Linked DNA regions of Kribbella solani. The protein of the gene in region 1 binds, or shares a complex with, the protein of each later gene. Links are inferred from orthologs where the notes say so. Each region holds a gene or a part of one and is shown in the gene's direction. Other genes may lie near its edges. The genes, in order: HDA44_RS09910 and HDA44_RS09250.

Region 1 (10,897 bases):
CCGATCTTTGGCTCGACTCCGAGGACGCGCTCGACATCCCGGTACGCCGGACCGCGCCGACCGACCTGTTGACGATCGCGGTGGTGCGGTTCCCGCGGATCAGCAACTTCACCGACCTGGACGCGCTGGCGGTCGAGCCGACGAACAGCGTGTTCTTCACGACCAGCGCGGCCGAAGTACGCGACGCGGACCTCGTCGTGCTGCCCGGCTCGCGGGCGACGGTGTCGGATCTGGAGTGGTTGCGTACGCACGGGCTGGCCGACGCGCTGGTCGCTCGCGCGCAGCGGGGTGCTCCGGTGCTGGGGATCTGCGGTGGGTACCAGGCGCTCGGCTCGCTGGTCTCCGATCCGGACGGGGTGGAGACCGGTGGCGATCATCCCGGGCTGGATTTGTTGCCGGTGACAACAGTGTTTCGTCCGGAGAAGACGCTGGCCCGGCCGGCGCCGACCGCGTACGAGATCCATCACGGGGTGGTCGAGGTCGTTGGTGATGCCGACGAGTTCCCGGGTGGGTGCCGGCGCGGCAACATCTGGGGCACGATCTGGCACGGGTTGCTGGACGACGACACCGCCCGGCACACGTTTCTGACCGAGGTGGCTGCTCTGACCGGCAAACCCGCGCCCGACGGCACCGTCTCGTTCACCGCGCTGCGCGAGGACCGGCTGGACCGGCTGGCCGACCTGATCGAAGAACACGCCGACACCGCGGCCCTGCTGCGGCTGATAGAACACGGCGCACCCACCGCGCCCTTCGTACCCCCAGGAGCCCCGTGAAGAACGTGCTGCAGGAATACCTCCAAAGTACGCGCGCGCTGATGCTCGCGAAGCTCGACGGCCTCAGCGAGTACGACCGCCGCCGCCCGCTCGTGCCGTCCGGGACCAATCTGCTCGGGCTGGTGAAGCACCTGACCGGGGTCGAGTACGTGTATCTCGGCACGAGCGTTGGTCGGCCGCCGGCCGAGATACTGCCGTGGGAGGCGGACGGGTCGGTCTGGGAGGGCGCCGACATGTGGGCGAAGCCGAGTGAGTCGACCGAGTATCTGACTGGGTTGTACCGCGATGCGTGTGCGCGCGGCGATCAGTCGATTGCCGAGTTCGAGCTGGATCATCCGGCTGAGGTTCCGCACTGGGCGGAGGAGAAGCGGCGTACGACGTTCGGTGCGCTGCTCGTGCGGGTGGTGGACGAGACGGCACATCACGCCGGGCACGCGGACATCCTCCGGGAGCTGATCGACGGGCAGGGCGGCAAGGACGCCGATATGCTCGACGCGGCGGGCTGGAGCGAGTACTACGCGACGATCCAGCGGGCAGCGGAGGCGTTCCGCGAGCGGTAGGACGATCGCGCGGTGGCCGCCGGACGCGACGCCGGACCACCCGCATGACTGGTGCTATGCCGGACCGCACCTGTTCTTCCATCTCGGTCATCTGGAGGGCGGTCAGCGGGGTTGGTCGATCGCGCTTGCGATCGTGCTGGGGCTGATGGTGCTCGTCCCGCTGACGGCGTTGGCCGGGGTGCGTAAGACCACTTGACGACTTTGACAGTGGAACTGTCACAATAGCCGGCATGGGTCCACTCGAGGGCGTGAAGGTGGTCGAGCTGGCCGGGATCGGTCCGGCGCCGTTCGCCTGCATGATGCTGGCCGAGCTCGGCGCCGAGGTGCTGCGGATCGACCGTCCCGGCGGCAACGTGTCGCTCGGCCCGCCGGAGCTGGACCTGCTGAACCGCGGTCGCCGGAGCGTCGCGCTGGACCTGAAACAGCCCGCGGCGGTCGGGGTCGTACGCAGCCTCGTCGCGCAGGCCGACGTACTGGTCGAGGGATTCCGCCCAGGCGTGGCGGAGCGACTCGGACTCGGTCCGGAGGACTGTCACGCCCTGAACCCGCGGCTCATCTACGGGCGGATGACCGGATGGGGTCAGGACGGCCCGCTCGCGCAGTCGGCCGGGCATGACATCGACTACCTCGCGATCTCCGGCGCCCTGCACCTGATCGGCCGCGCCGGTGGCCCACCGCAGGTGCCGGCGAACCTGCTCGGCGACTTCGCGGGCGGTTCGCTGTACCTGGTCATCGGCGTACTCGCCGCGCTGCACGAGGCGCGAACCAGTGGGCGCGGGCAGGTCGTGGACGCGGCGATCGTGGACGGCTCGGCGCACTTGACCACGATGCTGCTCGGCGCGCTGACGGCCGGTTCGTGGCGCCAGGAGCGCGGGACGAACCTGCTGGACACGGGCGCGCCGTTCTACGACGTGTACGAAACCGCCGACGGCAAGCACGTCGCGGTCGGTGCGCTCGAACCGCAGTTCTACGCCGAGCTGGTGGAGAAACTCGGGATCGACCTGCCGGATCGCAATGACCCGGCGCAGTGGCCCGAGCTGCGGAAGGCGCTGACGGAAACGTTCCGGCAGCGTACGCAGGCCGAGTGGACCGCGCTGTTCGACGGATCGGACGCCTGCGTCGCGCCGGTGCTGCCCCTTGCCGGCGAGCATCCACATCTCGTTGCCCGCGGCACCTTTGTCGAGCATCGCGGCGTCCGGCAGGCCGCGCCCGCGCCACGGTTCGACCGTACGCCGACCAGCCTGGACCGGCCGCCGGCGCGCCCGGGCGAACACACCCGCGAGGCCTTGGCCGACTGGGGTATCACCAACCTCGACGCACTGCTGGACTCCGGCGCAGCCGTCCAGAACTGAAAGGGTCTTTGGGAAACACCCTCTGAAAGGAATCCGCCCGTGGAACGTCAGCTTTTCGACGCCGATCATGATGCCTTCCGGGAGTCCGTCCGCGCGTTCTGCGAGAAGGAGATCGTGCCGCACCACGACGGCTGGGAGGAGGCCGGCATCGTCCCGCGCGAGCTGTGGACGGCGGCGGGCGCCGCGGGTCTGCTCGGCTTCATGATGCCGGAGCAGTACGGCGGTGGCGGCGCCCGTGACTTCCGGTTCAACACGGTACTGATCGAGGAGCTGACCCGGGTCCGCGCGAGTGGGGTCGGTTTCACCATCCACACCGACATCAACTCGGCGTACCTGCTGGACTATGCGAACGACGAGCAGAAGGCGCGCTGGCTGCCGGAATTCTGTTCGGGGGAGACGATCACCGCGATCGCGATGACCGAGCCCGGCGCGGGCAGTGACCTGCAGGGCATCCAGACCACCGCGCGGCGCGACGGCGACCACTACGTACTGAACGGGCAGAAGACGTTCATCTCGAACGGCATCCTCGCGGACCTGGTCGTCGTGGTGGCCAAGACCGACCCGGACGCCGGCGCGCAGGGGATCTCGCTGATCGTGGTCGAGCGCGGCATGCCCGGCTTCGAACGCGGCCGGAACCTGGACAAGATCGGGCTGAAGGCGCAGGACACCGCCGAACTGTTCTTCGACAACGTCCGGGTGCCGGTGGCGAACCGGCTCGGCGAGGAGGGGAAAGGCTTCGGCTATCTGATGGAGAAGCTGCCGCAGGAGCGCCTGACCATCGCGGTGGTCGCGGCCGCTGCCTGCGAGAACGTCCTCGCCGACACCCTCGCGTACGTGAAGGACCGGAAGGCGTTCGGCCGCCCGATCGGGTCCTTCCAGAACAGCCGCTTCGTACTGGCCGAGCTCGCCACCGAGACCCAGATCGCCCGGGTCTTCGTCGACCGCTGCATCCAGGAGCTGAACGCCGGTACGCTCACCGTCGCCGAGGCCGCGATGGCGAAATGGTGGACCACCGAACTGCAGCAGAAGGTCGTCGACCGCTGCCTCCAGCTCCACGGCGGCTACGGCTTCATGACCGAGTACCCGATCGCCAAGGCGTACCTGGACACCCGAATCCAGACCATCTACGGCGGCACCACGGAGATCATGAAGGAAATCGTGGGGCGCACGCTCGGGGTGTGACGGTCAGCGGGGCTTGTTCCTGGTACGGCGGATGGTGTCGCGCTGCGTTTCGCCGACGGCGCGTTCGTAGGCCAGGACCAGGCCCTGGATGGTGACCGGTTTGAAGCGCTGGACGAGTTGCTGGATGTGTTCGGGTGGGCCGCCGGAGTCGCGGTAGTGCGGCCAGACCTTGGTGCGGAAGACCTCGGTCAGTTCCTCGGCGATCGCGCGGCCGTGGTCGGTGAAGATACGGCCGGCGTCCTGGACGGCCTCGACCGGGAGGTCCAGGTCGAGCAGTTCGACGCCGAGGCTCAGGTGCGCGGTCGCGACCCGGAACACGTCCTCGTCGGGCGTCGGTTCGACCACGCCGAGCGCGACCAGCATCTCGATGTCGTCGTCGGTCAGGTCGCGGCCGGTGCGGCGTACCAGCGCGGTCCGGTCGAGGGTTTCGGGGAGATCGCGCATCCACGGGGTGAGCAGCGTCCGGTGCAGCGCGATGTCCTGCGGGGTCGCGTCGGTGGGGATGCGTTCCAGGTACCCCTCGATTGCCTGCAGGGTGAAGCCATGCGCCTGCAGCTCACGGACCAGGTCGAGCCGGGCGATGTGCTCCGGGCCGTAGTACCCGACCCGCCCGCGCCTGATCGGCGGCGGGATCAACCCGCGCCCGGCATAGAAGCGCAAGGTCCGTACGGTCATCCCGACCCGCACCGACAACTCGTCCACCGTCAGCGTCGCGTCCCCCGGAGCATCCGACATGGCGGAGATCATAACGATCCGTCCTTGACCATCATGACAGCTCTACTGTCACAATCAGCTACATGACCAGTGAAGCGTTCTTGTACGACGCGATCCGGACGCCGCGCGGGAAAGGGAAAGCCGCCGGCGCGTTGCACGAGGTCAAGCCGATCCAGTTGATCACCGGGCTGTTGCAGGAGCTGCGGGCCCGGCATCCCGAGCTTGATCCGGCCGCGATCGACGACGTCGTACTCGGCGTGGTCACCCCGATCGGCGACCAGGGCATGGACATCGCGCGCACCGCGGTCCTGATGGCCGGCTACCCGGAGACCACCGGCGGCGTGCAGCTGAACCGGTTCTGCGCGTCCGGCCTGGAAGCGGTCAACCAGGCAGCGCAGCGGGTCCGGTCCGGCTGGGAGGACTTCATCCTGGCCGGCGGCGTCGAGTCGATGTCGCGGGTGAAGATGGGATCCGACGGCGGCGCCTGGGCGATGGACCCGGAGACCGCGCTCGCGACCGGCTTCGTCCCGCAGGGCATCAGCGCGGACCTGATCGCCACCCTGGACGGATTCACCCGGACCGACGTCGACGCGTACGCGGCCGAGTCGCACGCCCGCGCCGCCAAGGCCTGGGCGAACGGCTACTTCACGCGCTCCGTCGTACCGGTCGTGGACCGCAACGGGTTACGGATCCTCGACCACGACCAGCTGGTCCGGCCGGGTACGTCGGTGGAGACGCTGGCCGGGTTGCCGCTGTCGTTCGCCGCGATCGGTGAACACGGCGGGTTCGACTCGGTCGCTCTGGAGAAGTACCTGACCGTCGAGCGCATCGACCACGTACACCACGCGGGCAACTCCTCCGGCATCGTCGACGGCGCCGCTCTGGTTGCTGTCGGCAACGAGCAGGCGGGTGCGGCACTCGGGCAGGCGCCGCGCGGCCGAGTGGTCGCGACCGGTGTCAGTGGGGCGGACCCGACGATCATGCTGACCGGCCCGGCGCCGGCCGCGCGGAAGGCGCTGGCGCGTGCCGGTCTGGACGTCTCTGACATCGACCTGTTCGAGATGAACGAGGCGTTCGCGGCCGCGGTCATGCACTTCATGAAGGACCTCGGCGTACCGCACGAGAAAGTGAACGTGAACGGCGGCGCGATCGCGCTCGGCCACCCGCTCGGCGCCACCGGCGCGATGCTGATCGGCACGCTGCTGGACGAGCTGGAGCGCCGCGAACTCCGGTACGGCCTGGCGACCCTGTGCGTCGGCGGCGGGATGGGCGTCGCGACCATCATCGAGAGGCTGGCGGCATGATCGAGTGGAAGAACGACGCCGGTGTGGTCACCCTGACGCTGAACGACCCCGGCGCGTCGGCGAACACGATGAACGACGCGTACGTCGCCGCGATGGGGTCGATCGTGGAACGCCTGGTGGCCGAGAAGGCGCTGCTCAAGGGCGTGATCGTGACCAGCGCGAAGAAGACCTTCTTCGCCGGTGGCGACCTGCGGCAGCTGTCCCGGATCCAGCCGGCGGACGCCGCCGAGGCGTTCGGGATGATCGAAGAGGTGAAGCGGCAACTGCGTACGCTGGAAACGCTCGGCGTACCGGTCGTTGCCGCGATCAACGGGTCGGCACTGGGTGGCGGCCTGGAGATCGCACTCGCCTGTCACCACCGGATCGTTGCCGATGACAACCGCATCGAGCTCGGCGTACCCGAGGTGACGCTCGGTCTGCTGCCCGGCGGCGGGGGAGTGACGCGTACGGTCCGGATGCTCGGTTTGCAGGACGCGCTGATGAAGGTGCTGCTGCAGGGCCAGCGGATGAAGCCGGCGCAGGCGCTGTCGGTCGGAATCATCGACGAGGTGGTACCGGCGGCCGAGCTGCTGGATGCGGCCCGCCGCTGGATCACGACGTACAAAGGTGACGCCAAGCAGCCGTGGGACCGCGACGGCTACAAGATCCCCGGCGGCACGCCGTCCTCGCCGAAGCTGGCCGCCTTCCTGCCCGCCTTCCCGGCGAACCTGCGCAAACAGCTCAAGGGCGCCCCGTACCCGGCACCGCGCGCGATCATGAGCGCGGCGGTCGAGGGCAGCCAGGTGGACTTCGGGACCGCGTCCCGGATCGAGTCCCGGTACTTCGTCTCGCTCGCCACCGGACAGATCGCCAAGAACATGATCCAGGCGTTCTTCTTCGACCTGCAGTCGATCAACGCGGGCGGGTCGCGACCGGACGGCGTACCCTCCTATCGTGCCCGCAAGGTCGGTGTCCTTGGCGCGGGGATGATGGGCGCCGGGATCGCGTACGTCTGCGCCAAGGCGGGCATCGATGTCGTACTCAAGGATGTTTCGCTGGAGGCGGCCGCGCGCGGCAAGGAGTACTCCGAGAAACTGCTGGCGAAGCAGGTCGCGAAGGGGCGTACGACTCCCGCGGACGTGGAAACCTTCCTCAGCCGGATCACGCCGACCGGCGATCCGAACGATCTGGCCGGCTGCGATCTGGTCATCGAGGCGGTGTTCGAGGACACCGGGCTGAAGCAGAAGGTGTTCGCCGAGATCGCCGGCGTGGTCGAGCCGGACGCGCTGCTCTGCTCGAACACGTCCACGCTGCCGATCACCTCGCTCGCGGACGGGATCGACCGGCCCGACGACTTCGTCGGGATGCATTTCTTCTCGCCGGTGGATCGGATGCCGCTGGTCGAGCTGATCGTCGGCGCGAAGACGTCCGATCGGGCGATCGCGCAGGCGTACGACGTCGTCCGGCAGATCCGGAAGACGCCGATCGTGGTGAACGACAGCCGCGGATTCTTCACCTCGCGGGTGTTCGGCACGCTGGTGATGGAAGGCGCCGCGATGGTCGCCGAGGGGGTCGACCCGGTCATGATCGAGCGGGCCGCCACCCAGGCCGGGTTCCCGGCGCCGCCGCTGGCGATGCTGGACGAGGTCACGCTGACGCTGCCGCAGAAGATCCGTGCCGCGGCCCGGGCGGCCGGGGACAGCGCGGGCGCCTTCGACGACCATCCGGGAATGGCTGTTACGGACCGGCTGGTCAACGAATTCGACCGGCGGGGGAAAGCGGCCGGCGCCGGCTTCTACGACTACCCGGCCGAAGGCCCGAAGCGGTTGTGGCCCGGCTTGTGGGAGCACTTCGGCCAGCGCGAGCCGGCGGCGGGTGCAGGTGCGATTCCGCTCGTGGACCTGCAGGAGCGGTTCCTGTTCGCGATGGCGCTGGAGACCGTGAAGTGCCTGGACGAAGGCGTGCTGCGGTCCGTGCCGGACGCGAACATCGGCTCGATCTTCGGCATCGGCTTCCCGCCGCTGCACGGTGGCGCGTTGCAGTACGTGAACGCGTACGGCCCGGCCGCTTTTGCCGACCGGGCGCGTGCGCTGGCAGCGGCGTACGGGACGCGCTTCGAGCCGCCGGCCGCGCTGGTCCGGAAGGCGGCCGCGGGGGAGATCTTCGGCTGATCACGAGCCGATACCAACTCAAGCAAATTCCACACATTCGAACAAAGAACAGCGCGCCCGGTCTTGCGCCGGGCGCGCTTTTGCGCCATGGTGCTGGCACTTCTACAACGATTGACCTGCCCTACCCCGTGTGCCCCCGGGAAGGTGGAAACTCATGCCTGCTCATGTTCCGAACGCCGGACTCACCCGGCGCGACCTGCTGAAGCGGACCGGCGGCCTGGCCGCGCTGGCCGCGTTCACCGCGGCCTGTGGCGGCAACACCGGCCGCCCCTCGTCCGGTGGTGGCAGCGGCGGCGACAAGGTGAACCTGTCGCAGTGGTACCACCAGTACGGTGAGACCGGTACGCAGCAGGCGGCGCTCAAGTACGCCAAGGCGTACACCGATGCGAATGTCACCGTGCAGTGGACGCCCGGCGACTACGGCGCCAAGCTCTCCTCCGGACTGCTCTCCAGCAAGGGCCCGGACGTCTTCGAGAGCCAGCTGAACATCGGCATGGTGAAGAGCAACCAGGTGGTCGCGCTGGACGACATCATGGCCGACGTCAAGGACGACTTCCAGCCGGGCGACCTGGCCACCAATACCGTCGACGGCAAGATCTACGGCATCCGGATGATCGTCGACCCGCAAGTGATCTACTACCGCAAGTCGCTGCTGGACAAGGCCGGCATCAAGCCGCCGGAGACGCTCGACGACCTGATCGCCGCGGCCAAGGAACTCACCACCAACAAGGTGAAGGGCATCTTCGTCGGCAACGACGCCGGCCTGGCGATGGGTGGGCCGGCGCTGTGGTCGTCCGGCGGGGACCGGCTGACCGCGGACCACAAGCCGGGCTTCGGTACGCCGCGCGCGGCCCAGGCCTTCGGCAAGCTGCACCAGCTGTACGCGGACAAGAGCATCCTGCTCGGCTCGCCGACCGACTGGACCGATCCGAGCGCGCTGAACCAGGGTCTGGTCGCGATGCAGTGGATCGGTATGTGGGCGGTGCCGGGAATGCAGAAGGCTTTGGGCGATGATCTGGGGGTGATCCCGTTCCCGAAGCTTGACGCGCAAGGCAAACCGGCCGTGTACTCCGGCGGCTGGACCCAGTTCGTTTCGGCCAAGAGCCCGAACATCGACGCGGCGAAGAAGTTCGTCAAGTGGCTGTGGCTCGACAAGCAGGACTTCCAGGAGGACTGGGCGCTGAACTACGGCTTCCACATCCCGCCGCGGAAGAGCCTCGCGGCCAAGGCGTCGAAGCTGCAGAGCGGGGTCGCGGCCGATACGGTCAAGCTGACCGCCGACTACGGGCACACCGACGACCCAGCCTGGACGCCGAAGATGAACACCGCGTACAACGACATGCTGACGAACATCGTCAAGAAGGGAGCCGACCCCGCCGCCGAGATCGCCAACGCCGAGAAGACCGTCAACGCCGAGCTCTCCCGGTTGTTCGGATGAGCGCACCGGCCAAGACCCGTACCGAACCCGCCGGGACCGGTACGCGGCGCGGTTCGCGGCGGCGGAAGCAGGGCATCGCCGGGAACGCGTTGTGGTTCTGGGTGTTCGTCGGCCCGTTCGTGATCGGCCTGCTGGTCTTCTCCTACCTGCCGATCATCTGGAGCCTGATCCTCAGCTTCTTCGAGGCGTACAACACGGTCACGCCGTCGAAGTTCGTCGGGCTGCAGAACTACGTCGACATGCTCACCGACCGCAACTTTCTCTCCAGCCTGGGCACGTTCACGATCTTCGCGGTGTTCATCGTGCCGCTGACGTTCGCGCTCTCGCTGCTGCTGGCGTTGCTGGTGAACCAGGTCAAGATCGCGCGGGCCTTCTTCCGGTCGGTGTTCTTCCTGCCGACCGCGTGCTCGTACGTGGTCGCGTCGCTGATCTGGAAACTGTCGATCTTCAACGGCGTCCGGTTCGGTCTCGCGAACACGGTGCTCGGCTGGTTCGGCGTCGACAACATCGCCTGGCTGTCGACGGTCAGCCCACCCTGGTACTGGATTCCGCTGATCACCGTCCGGTTGTGGCTGCAGCTCGGGTTCTACATGATCCTGTTCATCGCGGGCCTGCAGCGGATCTCGCCGACGCTGTACGAGGCCGCGTACGTGGACGGGGCGAAGCCCGGTTGGCAGGTGTTCCGGTACATCACGTTGCCGCAACTTCGGGCGACCTCGGTGGCCGTACTGATCCTCAACCTGATCGCGGCGTACCAGGCGTTCGACGAGTTCTACAACCTGATCGGCAACGTCAACTACGCGCGGCCGCCGCTGGTCTACCTGTACGGGATCTCGCTCGGCCAGATCCAGGACCTCGGCCACGGCTCGGCCGGCGCGCTGATCCTGGCAGCCATCATCATGATCGTGACACTGCTGCAGAGCCGGTTGTTCGGCTTCGGAAAGGCGGGCGACTGATGGCGGTCAAAGCCGGACGGAACCGCGAACGTACCAGCGGAACCCCGCAGCCGATCGGGTTCAGCCGCAGCCCGCTCGGCCGGGTCGGGATGGTGCTGCGCTGGATCGCGCTGTTCGTCGCGGTGGTGCTGTTCCTGCTGCCGTTCTACCTGATCCTGCGCAACGCGCTGTCCACCGAAGGCGACATCACCGCGCCGTCGTGGACGCTGTTCCCGTCGCACCTGCAATGGGGGAACATCAAGGAGCTGTTCAGCGACACCCAGGTACCGATGGCGCGGGCGCTGTACAACTCCGCCGTCGTCGGCATTCTCGGTACGGCCGGACAGTTGCTGCTGGCATCGATGGCCGGGTACGGGCTGGCGCGCATCCCGTACAAGCACGCGGACAAGATCTTCTACGCGATCGTCGCCACGCTGATGATTCCCGGCGCGGTCACGTTCATCCCTTCGTTCATCGTGGTGTCGTCGC
Region 2 (10,877 bases), 140 kb from region 1 along the record:
CCCCCAGCAGATCCTGCTCGTCCATGCTGCCTTCGGCGAAGTCGAACACGAAGCGGCCGGTCGGCAATGTCGTCATCAGTCGCACCTCCGCCTCCCAGCCTCACGAGCCCGCCCGGCCACCAACAGGGCCGGAAGTCCCACCCACACCGGGCCCACCACCAACTGGCCCCAATCGGACGACGGGACCGCAGCCGGTCACGTCACCTGATGCGCATACCAGAGATGGCGCGGGCGATTACCAGGCGCTGGCGCCACCCCTTGTGCAGCGACAGTAGGTCCAGTGCTCGGGTGACCTAGAGCCCGTCGCTGCCGGTGGTTCCTGGGTGATGCGAACAGGCAAAACTGGTGATAACCGGCTTCGATTTGCAGGCTCAGCCGCGGCTCCGTCACCCGGTGAAGTCTATCTGGAAGGGGTCGTGAGCGAGCACGCGCTGACTGCGGTAGAAGCCGATCAAGGTGCCCCCGGCGGACTGGTTCTGGGTTCTGTTGATGAAGCAGCGGCTGAAACCACTCGGCCCGCAGCCCGCCGGGTCGGGCATTTGACACCCGGGCCAGCTGCAGTGTCACCGTTCTTCTTGTTCAGCGCAGGATCGGTCAGTCGATGCAGATAGGTACCGGTACTGGCAAGGCCGGGCAGACCGGACAAAGTCGCGCGGGAAACGTGGTTGACGAACTCCGGCACCACCGCCCGATTGAACGACACAGTCGCCGGGATGTTCCAGTACGAGCCGGTGACGGCGCCGTACGACAGGTTCGACGCGACGCGGTTTGTCGGGCAGATGACGAAGGTCGCGGTCGTGCTGGTGGGCCGGCCGATCGGTGCGGTGGACGAGGCGACTCTCAGGTCGATCGGGATGGTCCAGTTGGCGGCTGTGGTGCTGGCGGTGACCGAGCGACACAGTTCTTCGGCGGGTCCTGCACGCGGCCGGCCTGCACCTTTGCGGCGAGCGCCTGGCAATCGGCCAAGGTCCGCGACGTCGGAGCCGGCGTAGCCGCCGTCGGTATGACCATCGAGCGCTTGCCCCTGGAACCCGGCTTCGCGCTCTTGTACGGCGTTGGCTGCGGCGGCTTCGGGGCTCCTGGCTGAACCGATGGCGACGCTGATATCGACGCTGTTGCAGGTGGCGCTGCCGGCGATGCCGCAGCTGCGGCGCAGCTGGGTACCGCTGCCGTACTGATCAAACCTGCTGTCACGAACAGGGCCATCAAATGTCGGCGCACAGAATCCTCCCCAGATCCCGGATGTGCCCATCCGGATCTCCGTAGAACCCTGCCGCCCGATGTACGGGGGCGATTGTGGGCGATGTGCAACTGGCAGATGGCGAGCCTCAGCTGTTCGTTGACTGGAACGGCGGGGCGAGGTGGGCTGACGATCCGGACCACCTACTCCCATCGCGTCAACTGCCCCGCCAACAGTTGAAGCATAGGACTCGTTACCAGCCGCGTTCGGCGTACGGCGGCTTCGGACGGGACATAACTCTGCCTATGTCCCGCCGCACTCGCGGCCTGAACCACCAAACAACGGCTGGGGAAGCAATTCGTCTTCGCGCTGCGGTTGTACACGCACATGCTCCCGTCCTCCTACGACTGCGCGCGGCAAGCTGTCGACCGGCGGTTGCGGGCACTGGCGTCAGGGCTGACGGAGCAGTCACGGAGCAGGGACCTCGGGAGGCCCGATGACCCGGACCCCGAAGGAGGTCCGGGACTGGTCTGAGGAATGCGATCGCGGACGCTCAGGGCCCTTGCGGAGCGGGGTTCCGCGTCATCTGATGCGCATGCCGGAGATGGCGCGGGCGATTACCAGGCGCTGGATTTCGGAGGTGCCTTCGAAGATTGTGTAGATTTTGGCGTCTCGGTGCATGCGTTCTACCGGGTATTCGCGGGTGTAGCCGTTGCCGCCGAGGATTTGGATGGCTTCTTCGGTGGTTTTCACGGCTACTTCGCCGGCTTTGAGTTTGGCCATGGAGCCTTCGCCGTGGCGGTAGTCGGGGGTTTCGCCGCGCATGAGGGCGGCGGACATGTTGGCCGCGCGCCAGACGAGGAGGCGGGCGGCGTCGATTTCCAGGGCCATGTCGGCGAGTTTGAAGGCGATGCCCTGGTTGTCGATGATCGGGCGGCCGAACTGTTCGCGGGTCTTGGCGTAGTCGAGGGCTACCTCGTACGCGGCGCGCGCGATGCCGATCGCCTGGGCGCCGACGATGTGGCGGGTCATCTCGAAGGTCGCCATCGAAGCGTTCCGGCCGGCGGCGCGAGCGGTCCCGGCGGCGGCTTCGCGGGCGCGGGCCAGGCGCTCGTCGAGTTTCGGCTTGCCGCCGAGGACGTTGGCGGCCGGGATCCGGACGTTGTCGAAGAAGACGTCGGCGGTGTGCGACGCGCGCAGACCGTGCTTGCGTAGCTTCGTGCCCTGTTCCAGACCGTGGACCTCGGACTTGGGTACGACGAACGCGGCCTGACCCTTCGTACCCAAAGCAGGATCGACCGTGGCGACCACGACGTGGATGTCCGCGATCCCGCCGTTGGTGGCCCAGGCCTTCTGGCCGTTGATCACCCACTCGTCCGCGGCCTCGTCGAACACGGCGCGGGTACGGATCGCGGACACGTCCGACCCGGCGCCGGGCTCCGACGAGCAGAACGCCGCGACGCGTACGTCATCGGGGGTGCCGTAGCAGCGCGGCATCCACTGGCTCCACTGTTCCGGCGTACCGTTCGAGAAGATCGCCGACGATGCCAGCCCGGTGCCCTTCAGCGACATGCCGATACCGGCGTCGCCCCAGAACAGTTCCTCGTGGACGAGCGGCATCAGCAACCCGGACGGATCGACGAAGAGGTTGATGTTCGCGTCAAGCCCGTACAGGCCGATCTTCGCGGCCTCCTGGATGACCGGCCACGGCGTCTCTTCGCGCTCGTCCCATTCGGCGGCCGCCGGGCGGATGACGTCGGCGGCGAAGGCGTGCGCCCAGTCGCGGATCTCCCGCTGCTCGTCGTTCAGCGCGAGCGAGAACGGGCTCCAGCCCGGCTTGGACCGTTCGGCCCCGAGCTCTCCGGCCAGCGCCATCACGTCAGCCGAAACCTCCGGCGTGGCAGGCTTGGGATCCGTCATCAACATCCTCCAACAGCGGCGGAACAACATCAGCGGAACAACACCGGCAGGACAACAGCGCCAGCGCAATGTTACCGACGAGTGTAACTGTCGTTTGCACCAGGTGGTACCGGTGTGGCTAAGATCGATCCATGAGCTCCGCGCTGCTCGCGATCGGACGCCGCCGGACCACGGCGGAGCGTCGTCGCGACCGGGAGCGGGACATCATCCGCGCCACCCGCGAGCTGTTCGACGAGCGCGGCACGATCGACGCCCAGATCGACGACATCGCGAAGCGGGTCGGGATCAACAAGGCGCTGATCTACCGGCACTTCGCCGGCAAGGAGGAGCTGTTCGCGCTCACCCTGGTCGATTATCTGGCCGAGCTCGACACCCAGCTCAGTAGTCAGGACAGTCCGCGCAAGGCGCCGCTCAACCGGCTCCGCCAACTGAGTGAAACGTTCGTCGACTTCTGTCTCACCTACCCGGCGTTCACTGACTGCGCAATGAGTCTGCTGCGCCGGACCGGCGAGGAGCTGTTCGGCGAGATCACCGAGCCGGTGATGGTCAAGCTGGGTACGGCGATGGCCGCGCCGCTCGGCCGGATCGCGACCGTCCTCGAAGCCGGTCAGCGGGCCGGCGTGTTCGACCAGGTCGACACGGCGTACCTGGCCAACCACCTGTACACGCAGACGCTCGGATCGTTGCACATGGCAAGGGTCGGGTTGATCGTGTCGGGCAATGGACCAGGCCACCCGGTGGTGCATCATGCCGATGTCGGTACCGTCCGCTCGACTGCCATCACCGCGACCCTGGCCACCGCGGTGGGCCGCAAAGCACTCGCGGGCCGAACCACCCGCTCCACTAGAGCAGGAGAGAAATCGTGACCGAGACCCGCAAGGTGGCCGTCGTCGCCGGCAACCGGATTCCGTTCGCCCGGCAGGACAAGACGTACCGGCACGCCTCGAACTCCGACATGCTGACCGCCGCCCTGAACGGTCTGGTCGACCGGACCGGGCTCGGTGGGCAGGAGGTGGGCGAGGTGGTCGCGGGCGCGGTGCTCAAGCACGCCCGCGACTGGAACCTGGTCCGCGAGGTGGTCCTCGGTTCCAAACTCGCGCCGACCACCCCCGCGTACGACCTGCAGCAGGCGTGCGGCACCGGTCTGGAGGCGGCGATCCTGGTCGGTAACAAGATCGCGCTCGGCCAGATCGATGCCGGTATCGCGGGTGGCGTCGACACCGCGTCGGACGCGCCGCTGAGCGTCAACGACCATCTGCGCGGCGTACTCCTCGACCTGAACCGCGCCAAGACGTACCCGGATCGCCTGAAGGTGCTCGCCCGCGTCCGCCCGAAGGACATCGTGCCGGAGATCCCGCGCAACGCCGAGCCGCGTACGGGCAAGTCGATGGGTGAACACGCCGCGCTGACCGCGCTGGAGTGGGGCATCACCCGCGAGGCCCAGGACGAGCTCGCGTTCAATTCCCACGTCAATCTCGCCAAGGCGTACGACCGGGGTTTCCAGCAGGACCTGATCACCCCGTACCTCGGGCTGGAGAAGGACCAGAACCTCCGCCCCGACACGACGCTGGAGAAGCTGGCGAGGCTGAAGCCGGTGTTCGGCAAGGGCGAGACCGCGACGATGACGGCCGGCAACTCGACTCCGCTGACCGACGGCGCGTCGACCGTGCTGCTGAGCACCGACGAGTGGGCCGCCGAGCACGGTCTCCGGCCGCTCGCCTACCTGACGCACTCGCAGACGGCCGCGGTCGACTACGTGAAGGGCGCCGAGGGGCTGCTGATGGCACCCGCGTATGCGGTGCCGCGGATGCTTCAGCGGGCCGGGCTGACCTTGCAGGACTTCGACTACTACGAGATCCACGAGGCGTTCGCGTCGCAGGTGCTGGCTACGCTGAAGGCCTGGGAGGACCCGATCTTCTGCAAGGAGCGGCTCGGCCTGGACGCGCCGCTCGGCGAGATCGACCGGGACAAACTGAACGTGAACGGGAGCTCGCTGGCCGCGGGCCACCCGTTCGCAGCGACCGGCGGGCGGATCGTCGCCGCGCTGGCCAAGCAACTGGACGAGAACGGCGGCGGCCGGGGCCTGATCTCGATCTGTGCCGCGGGCGGCCAGGGTGTCGTCGCCATCCTCGAGAAGTAGGAGCTGAGATGACGGATCGCTACCAGACCTTCACCCGGACGCCGCTCGGCAAGACCCTGGTGAAGAACCTCGGTCTGCCCGACCCGCTGCCGCTGCCCCGCTGGATCGAGGGGTCGCCGGTGATCGACGGGCCGGTCGTCTTCGGCGCGATCGGCGAGACCGACGCCGGCAAGGCGATCCAGGCGCTGCTGCGGGACATCGGCGCCGCGTTCAGTACGGCGAACGAAGGTGTCGCGTCCAGCGAGATCCGGCCGAAGGCGCTCGTCTTCGACGCGACCGGAGCGACCTCGACGGCCGATCTGTCCAGCCTGCAACGGTTCTTCTCCCCCGTCGTCCGCCAGCTCGCGCCGGCCGGGCGGGTCGTGGTCGTCGGCCGGACGCCGGAGCTGTCGAGCAGCCCGGAGCAGCAGATCGCGCAGCGCGCGCTCGAAGGCTTCACCCGGTCGCTCGGCAAGGAGGTGAAGCGCGGCGCCACCGTCAACCTCGTGTACGTCGCGCCGGACGCGCATGAGCAACTCGACTCGACGCTGCGCTTCTTCCTCTCCCCCAAGTCCGCGTACGTCGACGGTCAGGTGGCGAGGATCGGCACCGGCCCACTCGTCAGCAACGACCCGAACCGGCCACTCGCCGGGCGTACCGCCCTGGTCACCGGCGCGGCCCGCGGTATCGGCGCCGCGATCGCGGACACACTCGCCCGTGACGGCGCGACCGTCATCGGTGTCGACGTACCGCAGAACGCGGACCCGCTGCGCAAGGTGATCTCCCGGATCGGCGGTACGGAACTGCTGCTCGACGTCACGTCGGTCGATGCCGCGCAGCGGATCGCGGCGCATGCGCAGGAGCAGCACGGCGGCCTCGACATCGTCGTACACAACGCCGGAATCACCCGGGACCGGCGGCTGGTCAACATGCGTACGGACGTGTGGGACGCCGTCCTCGACGTGAACCTGCGGGCGCCGGAACGAATCACCAAGCACCTGGTCGACACCGGCGCGCTCCGCGACGGCGGGTCGATCGTGGGCGTGTCGTCGATGGCCGGGATCGCCGGGAACAACGGCCAGACGAACTACGCGACCTCGAAGGCTGGTGTGATCGGGCTGGTCCAGGCGCTGGCGCCGAAGCTGGCCGAGCGGCAGATCCGGATCAACGCGGTCGCGCCGGGGTTCATCGAGACCGAGATGACCGCGAAGATCCCGTTCACGATCCGCGAGGTCGGCCGCCGGCTGAACTCGTTGCAGCAGGGCGGTCTGCCGATCGACGTGGCCGAGACGATCGCCTGGTTCGCGGACCCGGCGTCGGCGGGCGTGACCGGCAACGTGGTCCGGGTCTGCGGCCAGAGCCTGCTGGGCGCCTGACATGCCGACCCGGCGGTACGACGACTCCCCCGGCCTCGGTTCGCTGTACGCGCGGACCGTCAAGGCGACCCTGCGCCGCGCCGACTACGAGCCGAACGAGGACGGCCTGACGCTCGAGCTGCCCCGCTCGGCGGTCAACCAGGACCACCTTTCGACCTACCGCGACGTGACCGGGTACGCGGCCGGTCCCGCGCTGCCGGTCACCTACCCGCACGTGCTGGCCTTCCCGCTGCACCTGGACCTGATGTCCGACCCCTCGTTCCCGTACAAGCCGATGGGGATCGTGCACCTGTCCAACACGATCACGCAGCACCAGCCGATCCCGCTCCACGCGGAGCCGTCGATCCGTGTGCACGGTACGGCCGAACGCCCGCACCCGAAGGGCACCGTCTTCGACGTGATCAGTGAGGTTTTCGTCGATCACGAGCTGGTCTGGACCGATCTCACCACACTGCTCAGCCGCTCCTCCGGTGATCCCAACGCGCATGCCGACCTGCTCACCGACCCGGTGCTCGGGCCGAACGCGTGGTGGGACCTGCGCGGCAACCTCGGCCGCCGGTACGCCGCCGCGTCCGGCGACCGGAACCCGATCCACCTGTTCAAGCTGACCGCGCAGGCGTTCGGGTTCCCGCGCCAGATCGCGCACGGGATGTGGGCGAAGGCGGCCGCGCTCGCGTCGCTGGAGCGGGCCGGCGAGTTGCCGGACGCGTTCACGGTCCGCGTGGACTTCCGGAAGCCGTTGCTGCTCCCGTCCCGGGTGCAGTTCGGCCACCAGCGCTCCGGCAAAACCCTCGACTTCGCGCTGTACGACGAAGCGCACGAGCTGACTCACCTGGTCGGTCAGCTACAGGGCTGAATCCGCGGGTCCGCGCAGGCTCAGCTCGCCAGGGCTTCGTCGATCGCGATGGCCCGGGGAATCGCCTCCCGCCGGATTTGATCGAGCACGGACCCGATCGCGGCGGCCGCCCAGCGGCTGCCGTCGCGTTCGCGGACGGCCAGCTCACCGGCGGCGTCCTCGCGGGCGCCGATCACTGCCTGGTACGGCGCCAGCCGGTTCTCGCGGATCCGCGCGCCCAGGCTGCCCTCGTCCGCGTGCGCGACCTCGACCCGCAACCCGCGGTCCGACGCCCGCCGCGCGACCTCGGCGGCCCGCTGCTCCTCGTCGTCCGAGATCGGCAGCACCACCACCTGCACCGGCGCCAGCCAGGCCGGGAACGCCCCGCCGTGTACCTCGATCAGCTGCGCCATCGCCCGCTCGATGCTGCCGACGATCGCCCGATGCACCATCACCGGCCGATGCTTGTTGCCATCGGCACCGATGTACTCGAGCCCGAACCGCTCCGGCTGATGGAAGTCGATCTGTACGGTCGACAGACTGAACTCCCGGCCGGCCGAATCCATCACCTGGATGTCGATCTTCGGCCCGTAGAACGCCGCGTCGCCCGGCGCGTCCTCGTACTCGACTCCGGCGTCCTTCAACACGTCGCGCAACAGGTCGGCAGCCGCGGCCCAGCTCGCCGCGTCCCCGACGTACTTGCTGGCCGGACTGTTGAACTCCGCATCCAAAGCCGGCAAGGCCAGCACGAATCGGGACGCGACGATCCCCAGGTCGGCGTAGGCAGCATTGATCAACCCCAACGCGGCAGCAGCCTCGGCGGCGACCTGGTCGAGCCGGCAGAAGATGTGCGCGTCGTTCAGCTGCATCGCCCGGACGCGGCTCAGCCCACCGATCGCGCCCGACAACTCGGCGCGATACTGCCCACCGAGCTCCGAGATCCGCAGCGGGAGTTCGCGATAGCTGTGCGACCGCGACCGATACATCAGCGCGTGGTGTGGGCAGATACTCGGGCGCAGGACCAGTTCCTCGCCACCCATTTCCATCGGCGGGTACATGTCGTCGTGGTACTTCGCCCAGTGGCCGGAGATTTCGTAGAGCTCGCGCTTGGCCAGCACTGGTGAGTACACCTGCTGGTACCCGGCGCGTCGTTCTACTTCGGCGATGTAGCTCTCGAGCGCGTGGCGTACGGCGGCGCCGGCGGGCAGCCAGTACGGCAGTCCGGCGCCGATCAACGGGTCGGAGTCGAACAAGCCGAGCTCGCGGCCGATCTTGCGGTGGTCGTACATGGTGGTCTCCTCATTGAGAAGGGCGAGGGACCACGGGAACGTCACTGCATCTATTGATGACTGGCCCGGGGCACTCGCCCCGGGGCTTCGGTCAGACAGTCAAGTGTCAGCGCGCCGGGACATACTCCGGCGTCGTCGTCACAACAGCGCGCTTCAACATGCTTTTACGGTAGCAGATCGGCGTCCAGGCCGACCGGGCGAATGAGTCCCTCCTGCGCCACGGAGGCGATCAGGCTGCCGGACTCGGTGTACAACCTGCCGGTCGCGAAACCACGTGCGCCGGACGCGGACGGCGACGACTGGTCGTACAGCAGCCACTCGTCGGCGCGGAACGGGCGGTGGAACCACAGCGCGTGGTCGAGCGACGCGGGCTGGATGCGGCGGTCGCCGATGACGATGCCGTGCGGCAGCAGGCTGGCGCCGAGCAAGGTGAGATCGCTGGCGTACGCGAGCACGCACGCGTGCAGCGCCGGCTCGTCCGCGAGTTTCCCGGCCGCGCGAATCCAGAACTGACGACCGGTCACGCCGGCCAGCCGGACATCGAGCGAGGACCACTCCCGATCCCAGTCTGCGGCGGGACGACCCGACTGCGCCTCCAGTACGGTCGCGAGCCGCGGCGCTTCCTCCGGCGGTACGACGTCGTCCGGCATCGGATCCTGGTGGTCGAGACCCGGCTCCGGGCGCTGGAAGGACGCCGACATGTAGAAGATCGGCTTGCCGTTCTGCGACGCGACCACGCGGCGGCTGCTGAACGAACCACCGTCCCGCGTCGCCTCCGCCCGGTACACGATCGGTACGGACGTGTCGCCGGCGCGCAGGAAGTATCCGTGCAGCGAGTGCACGACCCGCTCCGGGTCGACCGACCGGCCGGCGGCGGCGAGCGCCTGTCCGAGCACCTGCCCGCCGAACACTCGTTGCATCGAGGTCTGCGGTTGCCGTCCCCGGAACAGGTCGACGTCGATCATCTCCAGGTCGAGCAGCTCGACCAGGTCCTCCAGCGACTCAGGCATGCCCTATCTTGACAGGCCGGGCCTGTCAGTCGTCATCCCGGTTCAGCTCGGCGAGGAACTGCTCGACCTCGGCACCGAGCTCGTCGGCCGATGGCGTCGAGTCCGCGAGCAGGCTCTTCCGGCTGACCGAACCGGCGGCCGCGTCGTACTGGGTCTCCAGCGACTTCACCACCGCGCTGGCGTCGTCCGACGCCTCGACCTGCTCGTCGACCAGGCGGCCGGTGACCGCTGCCTCGTCGAGCAGGGCCTTGCTAGGGAGCAGCAGGCCGGTGGCCGCGGAGATGGCGTGTACGAGGGCCAGCGCCGCGCCGGGGAAACGGTTCTCGGCGAGGTAATGCGGCACGTGGACGGCGAAGCCCATCGCGTCCCGGCCGGCCTCGCCGAGGCGGACCTGGAGCATCGTGCCGGCGCTCGCGGGCAGCCGCATCTCGCCGTCCCAGATGTTCGAGCGGGTGACCAGCTCGGGCCGGGTGGCGTGCGCGGTCAGGCCGAGCGGCCGGGTGTGCGGCACGCCCATCGGGATGCCGTGGACGCCGATGGTCAGCGTCACGTTGTACTGGTCGATCAGCTGCCGCACCGCCCCGGCGAACCGGTCCCAGTGGTTGTCCGGCTCGACGCCTTCGAGCAGCAGGAAGTCGACGCCCGCGTCATCGGTGACCAGGTGCAGGCTCAGGTGCGGCGGGGTGTAGTCGGTGAACCGGTCCTCGGCGAACGTCACCTCGGGCCGCCGGGCCCGGTAGTCGTGCAGGAGGTCGACGTCGAAGCGTGCGAGCAGCCGGTGCTCGAGCACCTCGAGCAGATGGTCGGCGGTCACCCGGCCGGCCTGACCGGCGTCCATGAACCCGTCCAGCGCGTGCACCAAGACCTTCGGCGTCGCCGCCGGGCCGGTCGCCACCGACTCGTCGACGATCTCGTAGAGGTCGTCCGGTCGCAGCATCGTCGTTCTCCTTCGCAGTGGCCGACAGGGCGGGTAGGCCCCACTATCCTGCCCTTTCCGAGGTCAACGCCCCGCGGCGGCGGACAAATTCCGGCGCCGAGAAGATTTCCGGAAATACCAAGACCCGGTCGTCGGCGCGACAGTTCGGAAAGCGCTTGCTAAGTTGTCTGGCGTGAGTACCGAACCGACTTCCGCCCTGACCGTGATGCTG

Evidence for each region.
Region 2: the proteins of HDA44_RS09910 (region 1) and HDA44_RS09250 are in contact, whole or in part, in a solved structure (PDB 8BNU), measured with the Escherichia coli proteins. The link is inferred for Kribbella solani from one-to-one orthologs.

Annotation. Positions count from the first base shown.
Region 1 is NZ_JACHNF010000001.1:2,210,869-2,221,765, reverse strand. Bases 5,459-8,458 are described here. They hold HDA44_RS09910 (3-hydroxyacyl-CoA dehydrogenase NAD-binding domain-containing protein), read left to right. Parts: upstream 5,459-5,881; coding sequence 5,882-8,035; downstream 8,036-8,458. Other genes in these bases: HDA44_RS09905 (ABC transporter substrate-binding protein), read left to right, coding at 8,190-8,458; HDA44_RS09915 (acetyl-CoA C-acetyltransferase), read left to right, coding at 5,459-5,885. Also shown: HDA44_RS09940 (cobyric acid synthase), read left to right, coding at 1-773; HDA44_RS09935 (DinB family protein), read left to right, coding at 770-1,333; HDA44_RS09930 (CaiB/BaiF CoA transferase family protein), read left to right, coding at 1,564-2,685; HDA44_RS09925 (acyl-CoA dehydrogenase family protein), read left to right, coding at 2,725-3,867; HDA44_RS09920 (MerR family transcriptional regulator), read right to left, coding at 3,871-4,602; more of HDA44_RS09915, read left to right, coding at 4,665-5,458; more of HDA44_RS09905, read left to right, coding at 8,459-9,473; HDA44_RS09900 (carbohydrate ABC transporter permease), read left to right, coding at 9,470-10,429; HDA44_RS09895 (carbohydrate ABC transporter permease), read left to right, coding at 10,429-10,897. UniProt on the Escherichia coli protein: Catalyzes the formation of a hydroxyacyl-CoA by addition of water on enoyl-CoA. Also exhibits 3-hydroxyacyl-CoA epimerase and 3-hydroxyacyl-CoA dehydrogenase activities.
Region 2 is NZ_JACHNF010000001.1:2,071,269-2,082,145, forward strand. What follows is about bases 3,122-6,101. They hold HDA44_RS09250 (acetyl-CoA C-acetyltransferase), read left to right. Parts: upstream 3,122-3,962; coding sequence 3,963-5,240; downstream 5,241-6,101. Other genes in these bases: HDA44_RS09245 (TetR/AcrR family transcriptional regulator), read left to right, coding at 3,232-3,966; HDA44_RS09255 (3-oxoacyl-ACP reductase), read left to right, coding at 5,249-6,101. Outside these bases: ppdK (pyruvate, phosphate dikinase), read right to left, coding at 1-76; HDA44_RS09235 (hypothetical protein), read right to left, coding at 452-1,252; HDA44_RS09240 (acyl-CoA dehydrogenase family protein), read right to left, coding at 1,763-3,100; more of HDA44_RS09255, read left to right, coding at 6,102-6,595; HDA44_RS09260 (MaoC/PaaZ C-terminal domain-containing protein), read left to right, coding at 6,597-7,451; thrS (threonine--tRNA ligase), read right to left, coding at 7,472-8,818; HDA44_RS09270 (acyl-CoA thioesterase), read right to left, coding at 8,884-9,729; HDA44_RS09275 (proteasome assembly chaperone family protein), read right to left, coding at 9,755-10,666; HDA44_RS09280 (hydroxyacid dehydrogenase), read left to right, coding at 10,839-10,877.